One region of the Kitasatospora sp. NBC_00070 genome, then DNA from elsewhere that is predicted to be linked to it. Evidence: riboswitches for the same ligand, from Rfam matches in the RefSeq annotation. Region 1 holds a riboswitch; each other region holds the start of a gene.

Evidence for each region. Region 1 has a riboswitch for cobalamin ahead of OHV05_RS25505 (cobalamin biosynthesis protein). Riboswitches for the same ligand answer to the same signal wherever they lie in the genome.
Region 2: linked by a shared signal. The riboswitch ahead of OHV05_RS21765 (ribonucleoside-diphosphate reductase subunit alpha) and the one ahead of OHV05_RS25505 (cobalamin biosynthesis protein) in region 1 are both predicted to bind cobalamin.
Region 3: linked by a shared signal. The riboswitch ahead of OHV05_RS08785 (prenyltransferase/squalene oxidase repeat-containing protein) and the one ahead of OHV05_RS25505 (cobalamin biosynthesis protein) in region 1 are both predicted to bind cobalamin.

The regions. Positions count from the first base shown of each region.
Region 1 is NZ_CP108247.1:5,564,772-5,570,621, forward strand. Features, by position in the region: gene OHV05_RS25495 (putative cobaltochelatase) at 1-1,363, opposite strand, end outside; gene OHV05_RS25500 (cobyric acid synthase) at 1,360-2,901, opposite strand; gene OHV05_RS25505 (cobalamin biosynthesis protein) at 2,898-3,839, opposite strand; cobalamin riboswitch at 3,922-4,122, opposite strand; gene OHV05_RS25510 (YidB family protein) at 4,246-4,653, shown strand; gene OHV05_RS25515 (XRE family transcriptional regulator) at 5,091-5,780, shown strand.
Region 2 is NZ_CP108247.1:4,712,589-4,718,438, reverse strand. Features, by position in the region: gene OHV05_RS21775 (glycoside hydrolase family 26 protein) at 75-1,556, opposite strand; gene OHV05_RS21770 (hypothetical protein) at 1,634-2,485, opposite strand; cobalamin riboswitch at 2,617-2,758, shown strand; gene OHV05_RS21765 (ribonucleoside-diphosphate reductase subunit alpha) at 2,918-5,353, shown strand; gene OHV05_RS21760 (ribonucleotide-diphosphate reductase subunit beta) at 5,374-5,850, shown strand, end outside.
Region 3 is NZ_CP108247.1:1,894,411-1,900,260, reverse strand. Features, by position in the region: gene OHV05_RS08800 (ABC transporter ATP-binding protein) at 1-175, opposite strand, end outside; gene OHV05_RS08795 (energy-coupling factor transporter transmembrane component T) at 172-1,317, opposite strand; gene OHV05_RS08790 (SCO2322 family protein) at 1,319-1,972, opposite strand; gene OHV05_RS08785 (prenyltransferase/squalene oxidase repeat-containing protein) at 1,969-3,315, opposite strand; cobalamin riboswitch at 3,398-3,529, opposite strand; gene OHV05_RS08780 (TetR family transcriptional regulator) at 3,644-4,234, opposite strand; gene OHV05_RS08775 (glycosyltransferase family 4 protein) at 4,569-5,850, shown strand, end outside.

The DNA.
Region 1 (5,850 bases):
GGTGCGGTGCGGCGGCCTGCAGGGTGGCGCTCAGGTGCAGCCGGCTCAGCTGGCCCTGCGGCCGGCGCGAGCGGATGGTGTGCCCGCCGTCGGTCTCGGCGGGGGAGCGGCGCCCCTGGGCGCCCTTGCCGGTGCCCGGCACCTTGAACAGCCGGGTCCGGTACGGCTCCCCGGCCGAGGCCACCGGGGCCTTGCTGCCACCGCCCTGGGCCTGCGAGGGCAGCTCCGGTTCCCCGGCGGGCTCCTCGGCGGCCGTCGAGCCGTCCGGGGCGTCGCCCTGCGGCTCGGGGGCGCCGCCGCCGTCACCGTCCGGGCCGCCGTCGGGGTCGGGGCCGTCGTCCTCCGGTCCCTCGGCGTGCTCGTCCAGGGTGCGGTCGAGCTGCTCCTCGTCCAGCCCGGGGGCGTCGAACGGGTTCCGTCGCCGGCGGTGCGGCAGGGCCAGCTGGGCGGCCTTGCGGACGTCCTGCTCGCTCACCTCGGTCCGGCCCTCCCAGGCGGCCAGCGCGACGGCGGTGCGGGCCATCACGATGTCCGCGCGCAGCCCGTCCACCTCGAACGCCGCGCAGACGGCGGTGATCTGACGCAGCGCCACATCGGTCAGCAGTACGCTCGGCAGCAACTCCCGGGCGGCGGTGATCCGTTCGGCCAGCTCCCGCTCCTCGGCCGCGAACCGGGCCGCGAAGCCGTCCGGGTCGGCGTCGTACGCCAGCCGGCGGCGGACCACCTCGGCCCGCTCGTCCGGCTCCCGGGTGGCGGCGATCTCCACGGTCAGGCCGAACCGGTCCAGCAGCTGCGGCCGCAGCTCGCCCTCCTCCGGGTTCATCGTGCCGACCAGCAGGAAGCGGGCCGCGTGCCGGACCGAGACGCCCTCCCGCTCGACGTAAGAGCGGCCCATCGCGGCGGCGTCCAGCAGCAGGTCCACCACGTGGTCCTGGAGCAGGTTCACCTCGTCGATGTAGAGCACGCCCCGGTGCGCCTTGGCCAGCAGGCCGGGCTCGTACGCCTTGACGCCCTCGGCCAGCGCGCGCTCCAGGTCGAGCGAGCCGACGATCCGGTCCTCGGAGACGCCGACCGGCAGCTCCACCAGGTACGCCGGGCGGCTGTCGCCCCCGGCCGGGGTGTGCGGGCCGTCCGGGCAGCTCTGGTCGAGGGAGGCCGGGTCGCAGGAGAACCGGCAGCCGGGAACGGTGTCGATCGAGGGCAGCAGACCGGCCAGCGCGCGCACCATGGTCGACTTGGCGGTGCCCTTTTCGCCGCGCACCAGCACCCCGCCGACGGCCGGCGAGACGGCGTTCAGCAGCAGCCCGAGCCGCAGGTCGGCCATGCCGACGATCGCGGTGAAGGGGTAACGCACGTCGGTCATCGGTCGGTCTCCGTAGCTCGGGGTGCCCCGGGTGGGACGAACGGCAGGTGGGCGGGTGCGCCGCCCTCGATCAGCTTCCACAGTGCGTCGGTGTCGGCGTGCTCCTCGATCAGGTCGCCCAGGCGGTCGAGACGCTCCTCCCGGGCGGCGGCGAACGAGGTGTCGGGGGCCGGCACGAAGGCCCGGCCCGCCTGCTCGGCCACCTCGCGCAGCAGCGCCCGGCGGAAGCCGTCGTTCTCCAGCGCGCCGTGCCAGGTGGTGCCCCGGACCGAGCCGACCCGGCAGCCGTCCAGGCTCTGCCCCCTGTCATCGGAGATGAACGTGTCACCGCCCTCGACGGTCACCACACCGTGGTGGATCTCGTACCCCTCGACCCGCTCGCCGAAAGCCTCGCCGACCGGCCGGGCCAGCACCTTCTCCCGGCCGAACACCACCCGGGTCGGCAGCAGGCCGAGGCCCTGGACGGTGCCCGTCTTGGACTCCACCTGATCCTCGATCACCTGACCGAGCATCTGGTACCCGCCGCACACCCCGAGCACCGGCCGGCCGGCCGCCGCCCGCGCCTTCAGCACCGGCTCCAGACCGCGTTCGCGCAGCCAGGCCAGGTCCGCCACGGTGGCCCGGGTGCCGGGCAGCACCACCAGATCCGCGTCGGCCAGCTCCTCGGCCCGGGTGGCCCAGCGGACCAGCACCCCGGGCTCCTGGGCCAGCGCGTCCAGGTCGGTGAAGTTGGACAGCCTCGGGAAGCGGACCACCGCGACCCGCAGCACGTCGGCGCCGACCGGGCCGCGCACCGACCCCCGGTCCACCACGGTGGTCAGGTCGAGCGAGTCCTCGGCGTCCAGCCACAGCCCGGACAGCATCGGCAGGGTGCCGAGCACCGGACGGCCCGTCAGCTCGCGCAGCATCTCCAGGCCGGGCGCCAGCAGCCGGGCGTCGCCCCGGAACTTGTTCACGAACCAGCCCGCCACCAGCGCCTGGTCCTCGGCCGAGAGCAGCGCCAGCGTCCCGTACATCGCGGCGAACACCCCGCCCCGGTCGATGTCGCCGACCACCACCACCGGCAGCTTCGCCGCCGTGGCCAGGCCCATGTTGGCGATGTCCCGGTCCCGCAGGTTGATCTCGGCGGGGGAGCCCGCGCCCTCGCAGACCACCACCTCGTACCGGCTGCGCAGGTCGGCCAGGCACTCCAGGGCCCGTTCCAGCAGCACCGGCTTGCGCTCGCGGTAGTCCAGCGCGCCGACCTCGGCGATCGCCCGGCCGAGCAGCACCACCTGACTGCGGCCGTCCGCACCGGGCTTGAGCAGCACCGGGTTCATCGCCGCCTCCGGCTCCACCCGGGCGGCCTGCGCCTGCATCGCCTGCGCCCGGCCGATCTCGGCGCCGTCGGCGGTGACGAAGGAGTTCAGCGACATGTTCTGCGCCTTGAACGGGGCCACCCTGACGCCCTGTCGGGCCAGCCAGCGGCAGATGCCCGCGGTGACCACGCTCTTGCCCGCGTCCGAGGTCGTTCCGGCGACCAGCAGCGAACCGCTCACGACTTCCTCCACGCGTACAGGGCCCGGCCGGTCACGGTGACCGCCAGTGCCAGGGCTCCGACCCGCCGGGACAGCGTGCAGGCCCGTTCGATGTCGTCGACCGTCACCGGCCGCAGCTCGCCGCCGAGTACGGGCCGGTGCTCCACCCGCTCGCCGTACTGGAGGGTGCCACCCAGCCGCACCCCGAGCGCCCCGGCGAAGGCCGACTCGGCCTGCCCGGCGTTGGGGCTCGGGTGTGACGAGCCGTCACGGCGCCAGACCCGCCAAGCGGTCCGCGGCGCGGCCGCGGCCGCCACGGTGAGCAGTGCGGTCAGCCGGGCCCCCGGCCAGCCCGCCAGGTCGTCCAGCCGGGCCGACGCCCAGCCGAACCGCAGGTGGCGGGGGGAACGGTGACCGACCATCGCGTCCAGGGTGTTGACGGCCCGGAACGCGAGCAGGCCGGGCGTACCGGCCAGTGCGCCCCAGGTGAGCGCGTTCACCACGGCGTCGGCGGTGTTCTCGGCGACCGACTCCACCGCCGCGCGGGCGATCTGCGGCCCGTCCAGCGCGCTCGGGTCCCGGCCGCACAGGTGCGGCAGCCGCTCCCGGGCGGCCGCGAGGTCGTCCGCCCGGAGCGAGCGGCCGATGATGCGGGCCTCCCGGGTCAGCGAGGTGCCGCCCAGCACCGTCCAGGTCGCGGCGGCCGCCAGGCCGGCCCGGGCCAGCGGCGCCCGGCGCAGCGCCCGGTCGGCGAGCACCGCCCCGGCCGCGACGGTGCCCACACAGGCGGCGGTGTACGCGGCCCCGGCCGCCCGGTGGTCACGCCAGAGCCGGCCCTCGAGCCGGGACGCGGCGGAGCCGAAGACGGCGACGGGGTGACCCCGACGGGGATCGGCGAACCTCGCGTCGGCCAGGTACCCGGCGACGGACCCGAGCAGGAAGGGGAGCGCGGGGGTCAGTCGGCGCACGACGGGGGAGGGTCGGCTCGGTTCAGGGCTGCCGGCATGGGCGTGGGTGTCCTCACTCAGGGTCCGCGCCCTGGATCGACGTACCGGGGGTGAGAGTCTCCTGGCTTCCGGGTCCGACACACTCCCGGGCCTTCCAACAGCCGCCTGGGCGGGCCGTCGTGACCATGGATCGGGAGTGCTCCCCGGTGACAGTGGCGGGACCGCGCCGGACTCGCACCGGCTTCCTCTACTTGCCTCCGTTTGGCTGAAGGATCCCATCACGCGGCCGGACAGGCAGTCAACAAAGGGTGCGGAGGGGTTGGTCACACGTCTGTTCGCCCCACCGCGCGGGGTGCTCCCGGGCGGGTGAAGCTGGCCCTGGCGCGGCGTGGGTCCGCGACCGGACTGGAGGACGGTCATGACCGATCTCGGCAAGCTTCTCGGGGGTCTGCTCGGCGGCACGGGCGGCGGTGCCGCCGGCGGCGGGGGGAACCTGCTCGCGATGTTGCTCGGCGCACTCGGCGGCGGCCAGGGGGCGGCGGGCGGTCTCGGCGCACTGCTCCAACAACTCACCCAGGGCGGCCTCGGCTCCCAGGCCCAGTCCTGGGTCGGCACCGGTGACAACCACCCGGTCTCCGGCGCGGAGCTCGCCGCCGCCCTGCCCGACCGCGAACTGGACGCCCTGGTCCAGCAGTCCGGCCTCTCCCGCGACGAACTCACCCAACGCCTCGCCGCCCAGCTCCCCACCGCCGTCGACCAGCTCACCCCCACCGGCGAGGTCCCCACCCCGGCCACCCTCGACGAGCTCTTCGGCAAGCAGAACTGACGCTCCGCCGCACAGACGCACGTGGTGCACCACCAGGGGCTCGGGGCTCTGCTGTTGTGCGGCTCCGCCGCGTGGGCGACGCCGGGCTTTTTGGCAGGTGTTCAGCCCGCTACGGAGTCAGGGGCTCGGGGAACTGCGACGCCGGCCTCGTAAAGGGTGATCGTCGCGTGGGCGGTCAGGCACTTTCGCAGTGACCCGAACGCCAGATCTCCTCGCAGAGCCCCGAGCCCCTGGGTAGTAGACCGCTGAGCGCATGCCCAGAGCGCAGCCCCGAGCCCCTGGGCCCGGAGCGCTGCCTCATGGCTACCTCTGAGTAGAGGTCCTGATCAGGCGTCACCATTGGTAGGAATCGCCAACACCCCAGTAGAGGGGACGACGGGGCTTCGTGCGTTCAGCGGGTGCTCGGGCCGCCCGCCCCGGGCCTAGCGTCTGGTGGCATGCGACGAAGACCGCCCGCCCCCACCCCCGTGCCCTTCTCGCCCGCCGCGGCGCGTTCCCACCGCGCCGGCCTGGGCCTGACCCCCGACCAGGTCGTCGAAGGCATGGCCGCGCACGGCGTCCGCCTGCTGCCGATGCACGTGCTCGGCTGGGAGACCGGCGAGTTCCGCCCGTCCGAGGAGGAGTTCATCGCGCTGGCCCGGGCGCTCTGGTGCCCGCCCGCCCAGCTGATGGGCGCGGCCCCGGCCGGCCTGCGCGACTTCCGGGTGGCCCGCGAGCTGTCCCAGGACCAGGCCGCCCAGCGGATCGGCGTCACCCTCCGGGCGTACGAGCACGCCGAGCTGACCGGCAAGTGGGGCGGCGACGCCGGGCAGACGTACGCGCTGGGCCACGTGCTCGGGATCGGCCTGCGGATGCTGGTGCGGGTGACCAACCGTCAGGAGGAGCTGGACCGCTGTCTGCGGCAGTGCGTGGACGGCCGCTGGCAGTCGCAGGTGAAGCCGGTGGCCCGCCTGGTGCCGGTGCCCCGGCCGGTGCTGGAGCAGACCCTCGCGGAGTTCCAGGGCGAGTACCTGGTCCCGATGCACTGGGGCTCCGCGCCGAGCCAGGCCGAGCAGCGGCCGGTGCTGCCGCACGCCGAGCGGTTCTGGGAGCTGCTCTCCGCGCACCGCACCGACATCCCGGTCTGACCGGTCTGACGCCCCGTCCGGGCGGTCACCCGCTCCCGGACGGCCCTGCCCCGGTGGCAGGGCCGGGGCG
Region 2 (5,850 bases), 850 kb from region 1:
AACCCAAAAAGGTTCCCACATTGATCCGTCACAACCCGCACTCGTATGCACAGGGCCGCGGATCGTTACCAAACTCATCCCATGTGCAGGGCGGACCAGTCGAAGTTCACCCCGAAGCGCCCGTAGCCCCCGGTGATCGCCATCGGGCTGTTGTAGGTCTCCTTGACGTCGGCCCTGGAGTTGACCACCTGGCCCGGCGTCACGTTCTTCTCCGTCAGCGACTGCCCCCAGACCGTCCAGACCGTCCAGGGTGTCCGCTTCAGGGTGTCCTTCTGCCGGGAGTTCACCGGTACGGCGAAGGACTCCGCCAGCATCCGGGGCTTGTTGTACGCGGCGAGACCGTCGTAGTAGCGCTTGGTCCACACCTCGCCGGTGCCGATCGGGTCCCGCGGGCTGCCGCTGTAGTCGTCCACCCCGACCACGTCGACGTACTGCGCGCCGGGATAGTAGCCCCACGGGTCGACGCCGGGGGCGCCGTCCCAGGAGACCGGGGTCCAGACGAAGATCAGGTTGTGCAGTCCCCGGGTCTCCACCAGGTAGCGGTAGGTGATCTTCCACAGCTTCTGAAAATCGGTGCCCGACTGTCCCGACCACCAGAAACTCCGATTGCAGCCCGGCACGTTCATCTCGTGGTACGGCCGGTACAGAACGGGAACGTCGTGCGCGGCCAGGTACTCCAGGTGGTCGGCCAGGTAGCGCAGGTCCTCCATCAGAGCCCGGTTCTCGGCCGTGCCCGAGCTCTCGTCCACCACCCGGCCGAACCAGCCGCGGTCGGTCGCCGCAGGCGAGTTCTCGCACAGCACCCGGTCGAAGGACTTGGTCGGCGAGCCTGGGTAGGGCTCGTGGAAGGACATCCCGACGATGCCTGCCGGGCCACCACCGTTGTCCGGGAGCATCGTGGTGGTGCCGTCGCAGTTCTGCTGCACGCCACTGGCCCCGTAGGTCCCGTCGTCCGGACGCGGGTGACCGGACCACACCGCCGTCAGCAGGTCGACGGCGTCGTCGGCGTACTGCCACTTGGCTGAGCAGGACGGCCACTTGTCCTTCGAGTAGGACCGGGGGTTCCCCACCCCCCAAGTACTCTGTCCGTAGCCGGGACCGAGGTCGGCCTCGACGAATCCCGGCAGCTTGCCGGTGATGTCGATCGCCTTCTTGTAGTAGTACCCGGCGGTCTTGGTCCCCGCGTAGTCACCGTACGAGGGGTTGTAGAGCTCGTTCTGCACCTCGACGTGCTGGCCGACGACGGTGCCGCGCGGCTTCCCCGCACGGGCGTCCCGCTCGAGGTCCGCAAGCATCTGGTAGACCGAGCGGGCGTTGGGCGAAGCCTTCGGGTCCCGCTCCAGCAGGACCTTTCCGAGCTCGGCCGTCGGCACCCGGGGTGCTCGGGAGGATGGCGGTCCGGACAGGGTCGGCAAGGGCGCCAGCCCAACCGGTCCCGGCAGCGGATCGTCCGAGCTGACCGCGATCACCGCCGTGCACAGAGCGGCGACGGCCAGCCCCGCCGCGGTCACCTTGACGGCCTTGCTCCGCAGCACCCCCGCCGGTATCACACCCATCCCCCTGACGCTTGATCATCCCGACAGGGAGACAGTACCGGGGCGAGGCGAGGCGACCGACCCCGCGTCTCCCGTTGTCAGCTGTGGGGCTGTGACAGCGCGCGCTGGGTCAACAGCTCACGCAGGTGGTCGGCGAACGCCGGGCCACTGTCGGTCGCGGTCTGGTCAGCCGTGGTCCCCCCGGCCTTGGCCGAGCCGGCCGAAGTGAAGTAGGCGAACCGGCCGAGCGAGCCGTGGGTACTGGCGCAGCCGACCGTCTGGCAGAACTCCTTGACGTCGTCGGCCGGGAGTCCCTTGATGTGCCCCTTGTACTTGGTCATCGCGGTCTCCGCCTGGAGCTTCTTGTCGAACACCGCAACGCCGACCACGATCGCGCTGTCGCCGGACGCGTAGGTCGCCCGGAACACCTGCTGGCAGGCCTGACCCGCGATCACGTCGCCGAGGCCGCCGATGGTGGCGTTCCAGCACGGTGTCGTGGTGGCGACCGCGCGGCGGACCCAGGTGTGACCGTTGATGGTGAGCGAGTCCTCCGGGAAGAACGCGGTCGAGGTGACCGGAGCCTTGTCGGTGGTGACGTCCCAGATCGCCTTCGTGCTCTCGTCCTCGCCGGCCGAGGCCGAGGGCTTCGCCGGTCCGGACGCCTTGGGCGAGGCGCTCTGGCTGGGGAGGGCGATCGGGTCGTCCTTGCCGGAGCGCGACACGGTCACCGCGACCGCCGTCAGCGCGCCGACCACCAGCAGCGCACCGACACCCAACAGGATCCGGTTGCGGGTCTTCCGACGCTGCTCGCCCGCGGCTTGCTCCGCGAGCTGCTCCCAGTTCGGTTCGGTCGGCGGCGGCCCGTACCCGGGATACTGCGGGTACGACGACTGCCCCTGCCCCGGCGGCGGACCGTATCCACCGTTGTTCATTCCCGCCCCATCACTCATGAGCGCAGATCCTAGGCCATCGCCCAATCCGCTGGACAGAGGTGTCCCACGGTCCGGCACGGCACGCCGCCGGTCACTGCAGGCTACTCATGCGCTACACGACACGACACAAGATGTGGGGTTACACGAGCCAGGCACCACTACATGTATGCTCGCTTTCGCTGTCGACGCAGGGGAACCCGGTGTGATTCCGGGACTGCCCCGCAGCGGTGAGCGGGCTCCTCCAGCAGGTTCCCGCAAGTCCGATGACCTGCCGACCGTGTGCCACAGGGCTTCCCCGCAGTCGCCATGCAGCACAGCAGTATCGTCCGGGCCTCGCGGGTGGGCCGGGGGGTGGTTCGCGCGCGCCGTGAGGTGTTCCGCGCTGCCTTCCCCTGCGCCCTGACGGGTCCGGTGCCCCTCGCCGACCGCCGCCGCCAGGAGAGAAGCGCCTTGACCATCGCTGCCTCAGTTGCCCTGCCCTCCCAGGGTTCTGCCGACTCCGCCCAGACCGATCCAGGTGCTGCGCTGCTTCGGCTGCTCACCGACCGCAGCATCGACCTGCCCCAGGTGGACCCCGGCCACGTCGCGGCCGCTGCGCTGCGCGGCCGGAACGCCAACTCGGACTTCGCCGAGCTGCGCGGACTGGCCGTGGAGGCTGCCGCCTCGATGATCGCCGAGGACCCGCAGTACTCGAAGCTCGCCGCCCGCCTGCTCGCGCTGGAGATCCAGGACGAGGCGATCGGCCAGGGCGCGCTCTCCTTCTCCGCCTCGATCGTGGTCGGCCACACCGAGGGCCTGATCGGCGACGTCACGGCCGCCCTGGTGGCCAAGCACGCCGACGCCTTCGACGCGCTGATCGACCAGCGCGGTGACGACCGCTTCGAGTACTTCGGCCTGCGCACCGTGCAGTCCCGGTACCTGCTGCGCCACCCGATCACCCGCAAGGTGATCGAGACCCCGCAGCACTTCCTGCTCCGGGTCGCCGCCGGTCTCGCGGTCGGCGACACCGAGCAGTCGGTGGCCGAGGTGGCCGAGCTCTACACCCTGATGAGCCGGCTGGAGTACCTGACCTCCTCGCCGACCCTCTTCAACTCCGGCACCAAGCACCCGCAGATGTCCTCCTGCTACCTGCTGGACTCGCCGCTGGACAACCTGGACTCGATCTACAGCCGCTACGCGCAGATCGCCCGGCTCTCCAAGCACGCCGGCGGCATCGGCCTCTCCTACAGCCGGATCCGTTCGCGCGGCAGCCTGATCCGCGGCACCAACGGCCAGTCCAACGGCATCGTCCCGTTCCTGCGCACCCTGGACTCCTCGGTCGCCGCGGTGAACCAGGGCGGCCGCCGCAAGGGTGCCGCCTGCGTGTACCTGGAGACCTGGCACGCCGACATCGAGGAGTTCCTGGAGCTCCGCGACAACACCGGCGAGGAGGCCCGCCGGACCCACAACCTGAACCTGGCGCACTGGATCCCGGACGAGTTCATGCGCCGGGTGAACGCCAACGCCGACTGGTCGCTGTTCTCCCCGGTCGACGTGCCCGAGCTGGTCGACCTCTGGGGCGCCGACTTCGACGCCGCGTACCTGAAGGCCGAGGCCGAGGGCAAGGCCGTCCGCACCATCCCGGCGCAGACCCTGTACGCCCGGATGATGCGCACCCTGGCCACCACCGGCAACGGCTGGATGACCTTCAAGGACGCCTCCAACCGCGCCGCCAACCAGACCGCCGTGCCCGGCCGCACCGTGCACTCCTCGAACCTCTGCACCGAGATCATCGAGGTCACCGACGACTCCGAGACCGCGGTCTGCAACCTCGGCTCGGTCAACCTCGGTGCCCACGTGGCGATCGGCGCCTCCGCGGCCGACCTGCTGAACGCGATGGACTGGGACCGGCTGGACGCCACCGTGCGCACCGCCGTGACCTTCCTGGACCGGGTCATCGACATCAACTTCTACCCGACCACCGAGGCGGGCACCTCCAACTCCCGCTGGCGCCCGGTCGGCCTGGGCGTGATGGGCCTGCAGGACGTCTTCTTCCAGCTCCGGCTGGACTTCGACTCGGCCGAGGCCAAGCAGCTCTCCACCCTGATCGCCGAGCGGATCATGCTGGTCGCCTACGAGCGCTCCAGCGAGCTGGCCGTGCAGCTCGGCCGGCACGAGGCGTACGCGGAGACCCGCGCCGCCCGTGGCCAGCTGCACGTCGACCACTTCGAGACCGCCCCGCAGTGGACCGAGCGCTGGGAGGCGCTGCGCGCCACCATCGCCGAGACCGGCCTGCGCAACTCGCTGCTGCTGGCGATCGCGCCGACCGCGACCATCGCCTCGATCGCCGGTGTCTACGAGTGCATCGAGCCGCAGGTGTCCAACCTGTTCAAGCGCGAGACCCTCTCCGGCGAGTTCCTCCAGGTCAACCCGTACCTGGTCCGCGAGCTCAAGGAGCTGGGCGTCTGGGACGCGCAGACCCGGGACGCGCTGCGCGAGTCGAACGGTTCGGTGCAGGACCTCAACTGGCTGCCCACCGAGGTCCGTTCGCTCTACCGCACGGCGTGGGAGCTGCCGCAGCGGGCGCTGATCGACCTGGCCGCCGCCCGGCAGCCGTACATCGACCAGAGCCAGTCGCTGAACCTCTTCATGGCCGCGCCGACCATCGGCAAGCTGAGCTCGATGTACGCGTACGCCTGGAAGGTCGGTCTGAAGACCACCTACTACCTGCGCTCGCGCCCGGCCACCCGGATCGCCCAGGCCGCCTCCTCCTCCGGGGCGAAGGCCGTCGTCCCGGCGCCGTCCGCGCCGGTCGTCGTGGCGACCCCGACCACCCTCACTCCGGAGGAGGAGGCGGCGCTCGCCTGCTCCCTGGAGAACCCCGAGTCCTGCGAGGCCTGCCAGTGAGCACCACCGACCGCGAGAAGATGCTGCTCGACCCGGGCTTCGAGCTGACGCTCCGTCCGATGCGGTACCCGTCGTTCTACGACAAGTACCGCGACGCGATCAAGAACACCTGGACCGTCGAGGAGGTGGACCTGCACTCCGACGTCGCCGACCTCGCCAAGCTCAGCGAGGGCGAGCGGCACATGATCGGCCGCCTGGTCGCCTTCTTCGCCACCGGTGACTCGATCGTCTCGAACAACGTGGTGCTGAGCCTCTACAAGCACATCAACTCGCCCGAGGCCCGGCTCTACCTGTCCCGGCAGCTGTTCGAGGAGGCCGTGCACGTCCAGTTCTACCTGACGCTGCTCGACACCTACCTGCCCGATCCCGAGGACCGGGCGGCGGCCTTCGACGCGGTGGAGAACATCCCCTCCATCCACCAGAAGGCGCAGTTCTGCTTCAAGTACATGAACGCGGTCGACCACCTCGACTCGCTGCAGAGCAAGGACGACCGACGG
Region 3 (5,850 bases), 3.7 Mb from region 1:
CGCCGGTGAAGTGCGGCACCAGGCCGTTGACCGCGCCCAGCAGGGTGGACTTGCCGACCCCGGACGGGCCGACCACCAGGCAGAGTTCCCCTTCGGGGACGGTCAGGTCGAGACCGCCGAGCACCGGCGCGGCGGCGTCGTGGTACTGGACCGACACCTGTTCGAAGACGATCACGGGCGCTCTCCGGGACGGGGCGGGGCGGGGGCGACGAAGGCGGGCAGCAGGCCGATCAGCACGGCGAACGCGGGCAGCAGCGGGAGTTCGGGCGCGGTGGGCGGTACGGCCGGCGGGTTGAACGCGCCGGGGTCGCGGCCGGAGAGCCAGATCAGCAGCGCCGCGACGGCCAGGCCGGAGCCCGCCACCAGCCACTCCCGCCAGGCCCACGGGTCGGGCCGGTAGCGGGTCCTGACCGACCGTCGGCCGCCGAGCAGCAGTCCGCCGCCGAGCGCGGCCAGCCCGGTGAGCAGGACCGGCAGCGCCCAGCGCGCGGTGCCCTCGGTGAGCAGGCCGTAGCAGGCCACGCAGACCGCCGGCAGTCCGGCCAGGGTGAGCGCGCCGATCGAGCGGGTGACCCGGCGCGGCAGGTCGGCGGTGCGGCCGAAGCCCCGGCTGTCCATGGTGGCGGCCAGGCTGACGGACCGTTCGAGGGCGGACTCCAGCACCGGCAGCCCGACGCTGAGCAGCGAGCGCAGGCCCCGGTCGGAGCGGCCGCGCAGCCGGCGGGCCGACCTGATCCGCTGGACGTCCGCGACCAGGTTGGGGGTGAAGGTGAGCGCCACCACGGCGGCCACCCCGGCCTCGTACAGCGCGCCGGGCAGCGCGCGCAGCAGCCGGGCCGGGTTGGCCAGCGCGTTGGCGGCGCCGACGCAGATCAGCAGGGTGGCCAGCCGCAGGCTCTGGTAGAGCGAGAAGAGCAGCCCCTCCAGGGTGACCGCGCCACCGATCCGCACCCCCTGCGCCCAGTCCGGCAACGGGAGTTGGGGCAGCGTGAAGAGCACGTGGGTGCCGCCGACCCCGGAGCCGAGGAAGACCGTGAAGAGCAGCCGGACGCCGAGCACCACCAGCGCCAGCCTGACGAAGGCGGCGTACGAGCGGGCCCACGGCTCGGTGCTGCGGCGGACCGCGACCACGTAGCCGGAGACCGCCACGATCAGCAGGAGCAGCAGCGGGTTGGTGGTGCGGGAGGCCGCCGCGCCGAGCCCGATCGCCCAGAGCCACCAGGCACCGGGGTGCAGGTGGCGCGGACCGATCGCGGAGCGGGTCGAGCGGACGGGGCGGGCGGGCCGCAGCCGGCCGGTGGTGGGCACGGGTGACACCTCAGGAGTCGCGACGGCGCCGGGCCTGCCAGACCGCGCCGGCGGCGAGGACCACGATCACCGCACCGCCCGCCAGCAGGCCGACCGACGGGCCCGGACTCCCGCCCTTGGCACCGGAGTCGGCCCCGGCCCCGACGGTGTCGCCGCAGCCGGTGCGCGGGTAGCCGGCGATGGCGCACAGGATGCCGCCGGAGTCGTAGCGCAGCGGCGGGGCGACGGCGGCCAGTACCTCGGCCGAGCTGGCGGCGGTGGGGACCGCCGCGCAGATCGTCCGGGCGGCCGGCGGGGCCTCACCGGCCGGTGCGTCGGCGGCGGTGCCGAAGTCCAGCACCACGGCGATCCGCTTCTTCCCGGCCTGGGCCGGGACGTCGGCGCAGACCGCGCCGAAGTCGCCCGCCGCGGTGGGCCGGGCGGCGCCCTGCCCACCGTCGGGGCTGACCGCGAACCGCCAGCCGTCCACCGCGCCGTCCGGCGGCACGTACACCGCCGGGCCCTGCTGCTGGTAGGCCCAGGCGCTCTCGGACCACTTCCAGAACGACCAGTAGCGGTAGCCGGTGGCCTGCGCGGGTGCGGCGAGCAGGAACGGGAGCAGCAGGGCCAGCACGGCGGCGACGGCCGCGGCCGCCACCGCCGCCCGGGGGAGCGGGAGGGTCACTTCTGCTCGTCGCCCTCGGACTTGCCGCCGTCGGTCTTGTTCGGGCCACCGGCGGGCCGGCCGGCCCGCTTGCGCTGGAGGCTGAGCAGCAGGCCGCCGCCGATGCCGACCAGCAGGCCGATGCCGACCAGCCAGACCGGGGAGATGCCGTTGTCGTCGTCGGCCCGGGCGGCCCCGCTGTCGTTCTGCGCGTCGGTCGCGGCCGCGGAGGCGGCGGCCGGGACGGACTTCGGCGCCGGGCCCGCGTCGATCAGCAGCTGGACCGTGTTGGTGCCGCCGAAGTGGTACGGGTCGAGCTGGACGGCCTCGGCGGTCAGCAGCATCAGCGCGGCGGCCGAGGCGTCGGTGCCGGACTTGCCCTTGGCGGCCCAGTCGTGGCCGTTGCCGGCCAGCCATTCGGCGGCGGGGGCGGCCGTGGCCGGGCGCCCGGACTGGACCAGGCCGAGCACGGTCCAGGCGGTCGCGGTGTAGTCGGGGGTCGCGGCGGCGCCGGGCATGGTCTGCATCAGGTGCTGCCCGTTCGCGTCCAGCTCGGCGGCCAGGTACGAGCCCGCCGCCTCGGCGGAGTCCGCGTGCGGCACGGTGGCCGTGGCGGTGGCGCAGTCCAGCGGCTTGGGCGGGCTGTCCACCCGGTTGGTGTTGGTGACCGGCAGCTTGCCGCCGGCCGCGGCCAGCAGCGCCTGCGAGCCGGCCAGGTCGTTGGCCTTGAGCGTGCCGTCCGGGGCCGGCTGGTAGGCGAACGCCCCGCGCTGCTCGACCGGCGCGGCGCAGCCGAGCTGGAACAGCGCCAGGCCGTCGTAGGCGTTCTTGCCGTTCTTGGTCACCGCGGCCGGGTCGATGTTGGCGGCCAGCAGCGCGTTGACGGCCAGTCCGGTGGAGTTGGCGTCGCCCGGGGTGCCGGGGTTGAGCGGCCAGCTGCCGTCCGCGTTCTGCACGGCCTTCAGCCAGTCGGAGCCTCGGGTCACCTCGTCCCGGTGCCCGCCGAGCTGCTGGAGCGCCTGGATCGCCATTGCGGTGGCGTTGCTGTCCTCGGCCTTGGGGTCGCAGGCCACCGAGGGGTCGGACCGGAACGGGGCCCAGCCGCCGTCCGCGCACTGCTGACCCGTCAGCCAGACCACGGCCGCGTCGGACGGGACGACCTTGACCGAGCCGAGCGCGGTGAGGGCCAGCGACTGCCGCCAGACGCCGTCGTACGTCGGGTCACCCTTGCCGTAGAGCGCGGCCGGGGCGGCGGCGGGCGTGGGGGTGGGGGTGGGGGTGTCCGCGAGGGCGGGGACGGCGGCGGCGCCGGTCAGCAGGGCGGCGGCCAGCGCGGCTGCGCCCATGCGGGCGGTGGTGAGCATGAGGGTCGACGTGCCTTTCGGTGAGCGGAGCAGCGGCCCGAGGCGGGGCCGCCCGTAGACCTCGACGGAGCCGGGCGCCCGGCACTGCCGCTCGCTCCCCGGCGGGCATCCCGACTGTGACGGTTGCGTGGTCAGCGCCGGAGTCGCACCGGCTTCCCCCGCACGAGGAGCGGATGAAGTTGTTGATCCTGCGTCCAAGACTCTAACCGTCCGACCGGACTCCCCCCGGCCGGACACGGTCCGGGCGGTGCGGGGTCTCCGGTGACCGGAACCGGTACCAGTTCTTCCGGCCGGGACGGGACGGACGCGCTCCGGTACCGGCCGGGCGTCAGAGCACCAGCAGCCGGGCGGCGGTGTGCAGGTCGCCGCGGACCTCGGCGAGCGAGGCGCGGCCGGAGAGCCAGGCCAGCAGGGTGGCGTGCCAGGTGTGCGCGATCACCCGCAGCGCGGCCTGCTGGGCCGGCGACGGGGTGGGGCCGAGCTGCGCGGCGTCCAGCACGATGGCCGAGGTGACGGCCGAGACGGCGTCCACCTCGGCGCCGACCGAGCGGTCGGCGAAGGAGAGCGCGCGGACCATCGCCTCGGCGAGGCGGGGTTCGCGCTGGAGCGCGTGGAACGCCTGGGTGAGCGTCTCGGCCACCCGGCCGGCCGGGTCCTCGCCGGTCGGCGGGTGGCGGCGGACCTGCTCGTGCAGGTGCTGGAGCTGCTCCTGCATCACCGCCACCAACAGGTGCACCTTGGACGGGAAGTAGCGGTAGAGGGTGCCGAGCGCGACCTCGGCGGTCTCCGCCACCTCGCGCATCTGGACCGCCTCGTAACCGCCCCGGGCGGCCAGCGCGGTGGCGGCCCGCAGGATCCGGCGGCGGCGTTCGGCCTGCCGGGGGGTGAGCCCGGTTCCGAGGGCGGCGGTGGTGGTCAAGGGGGCTCCCTGAGCGCGCGCGTGGGTGACCGGATCGAGGCGATTCAACCACGGGGTGGGAAATGAGGACACGTCAGTGAGGGGGTGCTCCGAGAGTTATGTCACAGTGAACGCCGGGTGAGCGGGCTCTGCGGACGGGTCAGAATGGAGCCCTCCGGTACCGGCGTACTCGTGAGTAGCACTCTGCGGGGGCGATCTGCCGCCCTCGGGTGCGGGCCGGTATCGTCAGGGTCTCTCATTGTTCGATCAGCCCAATGACGAGCTCCACCATCATGAAACGTGATCTACTTTCCCGCCGCCGCGCAGGCCGGGGAGTAGGGGACAGGAGCCCCGGATGACCGCGCTGCCGCCGCGACCGCTGCGGATCGCCCTGCTGTCCTACCGGGGCGACCCGTACTGCGGCGGCCAGGGCGTCTACGTCCGGCACCTGTCCCGCGAGCTGGCCAGGCTCGGGCACCACGTGGACGTGGTCGGGGCCCAGCCCTTCCCGGTGCTCGACCCGGTCGAGGGGCCAGGCAGCGTCCGGCTGGTGGAGCTGCCCAGCCTGGACCTGTACCGCGCCGACGACCCGTTCCGCACCCCCGCGCTGACCGAGTACCGGGGCCTGGTCGACCTGCTGGAGGTGGCCGGGATGCGGACCGGCGGCTTCCCCGAGCCGCTCACCTTCTCGCTCCGGGCCCGGCAGTACCTGGCCGCGCACAAGGGCCGCTACGACGTGGTGCACGACAACCAGACCCTCGGCTACGGCCTGCTCGGGCTGGCCAGGCACGGTTTCCCGCTGGTCACCACCGTGCACCACCCGATCACCGTGGACCGCCGGCTGGAACTGGCCGCCGCGCCGACCCGGCTGAAGCGGCTGTCGCTGCGCCGCTGGTACGCCTTCACCCGGATGCAGCGCCGGGTGGCCGCCCGGCTGGAGCACGTGATCACCGTCTCCGGCAGCTCGAAGGCCGAGATCGCCGAGCAGCTCGGCACCCCGCCAGGCAACATCGCGGTGGTCCCGATCGGCGCCGACACCCGGCTCTGGTCGCCCTCGGACGCGATCGCCCGGGTGCCCGGACGGATCGTCACCACCTCCAGCGCGGACGTCCCGCTGAAGGGCCTGGTGCACCTGGTCGAGGCGCTGGCCAAGCTGCGTACCGAGCGGGACGCGCACCTGGTGGTGGTCGGCAAGCCGCAGCGCGGCGAGGGCCCGGTGGCCGAGGCGGTCCGCCGGTTCGGCCTGGAGCGGCAGATCGAGTTCCGCACCGGGCTGACCGACCAGGAGCTGGTCGACCTGTACCGCTCCGCCGAGGTGGCCTGCGTGCCCTCGCTGTACGAGGGCTTCTCGCTGCCCGCCGCCGAGGCGATGGCCACCGGCACCCCGCTGGTCGCCACCACCGGCGGCGCGATCCCCGAGGTGGCCGGCCCGGACGGCGAGACCTGCCTGGCGGTGCCGCCCGGCGACGCGGGTGCGCTGGCCGCCGCGCTCGGCCGGCTGCTGGACGACCCCGAGCTGCGGTCCGAGCTCGGCGCGGCCGGGCGGGAGCGGGTGCTGGCCGGGTTCACCTGGCAGCGGGCCGCCGAACTGACCGTCGACCGCTACCGGGCGGCGATCGCCACCGGGGCCGGGCAGC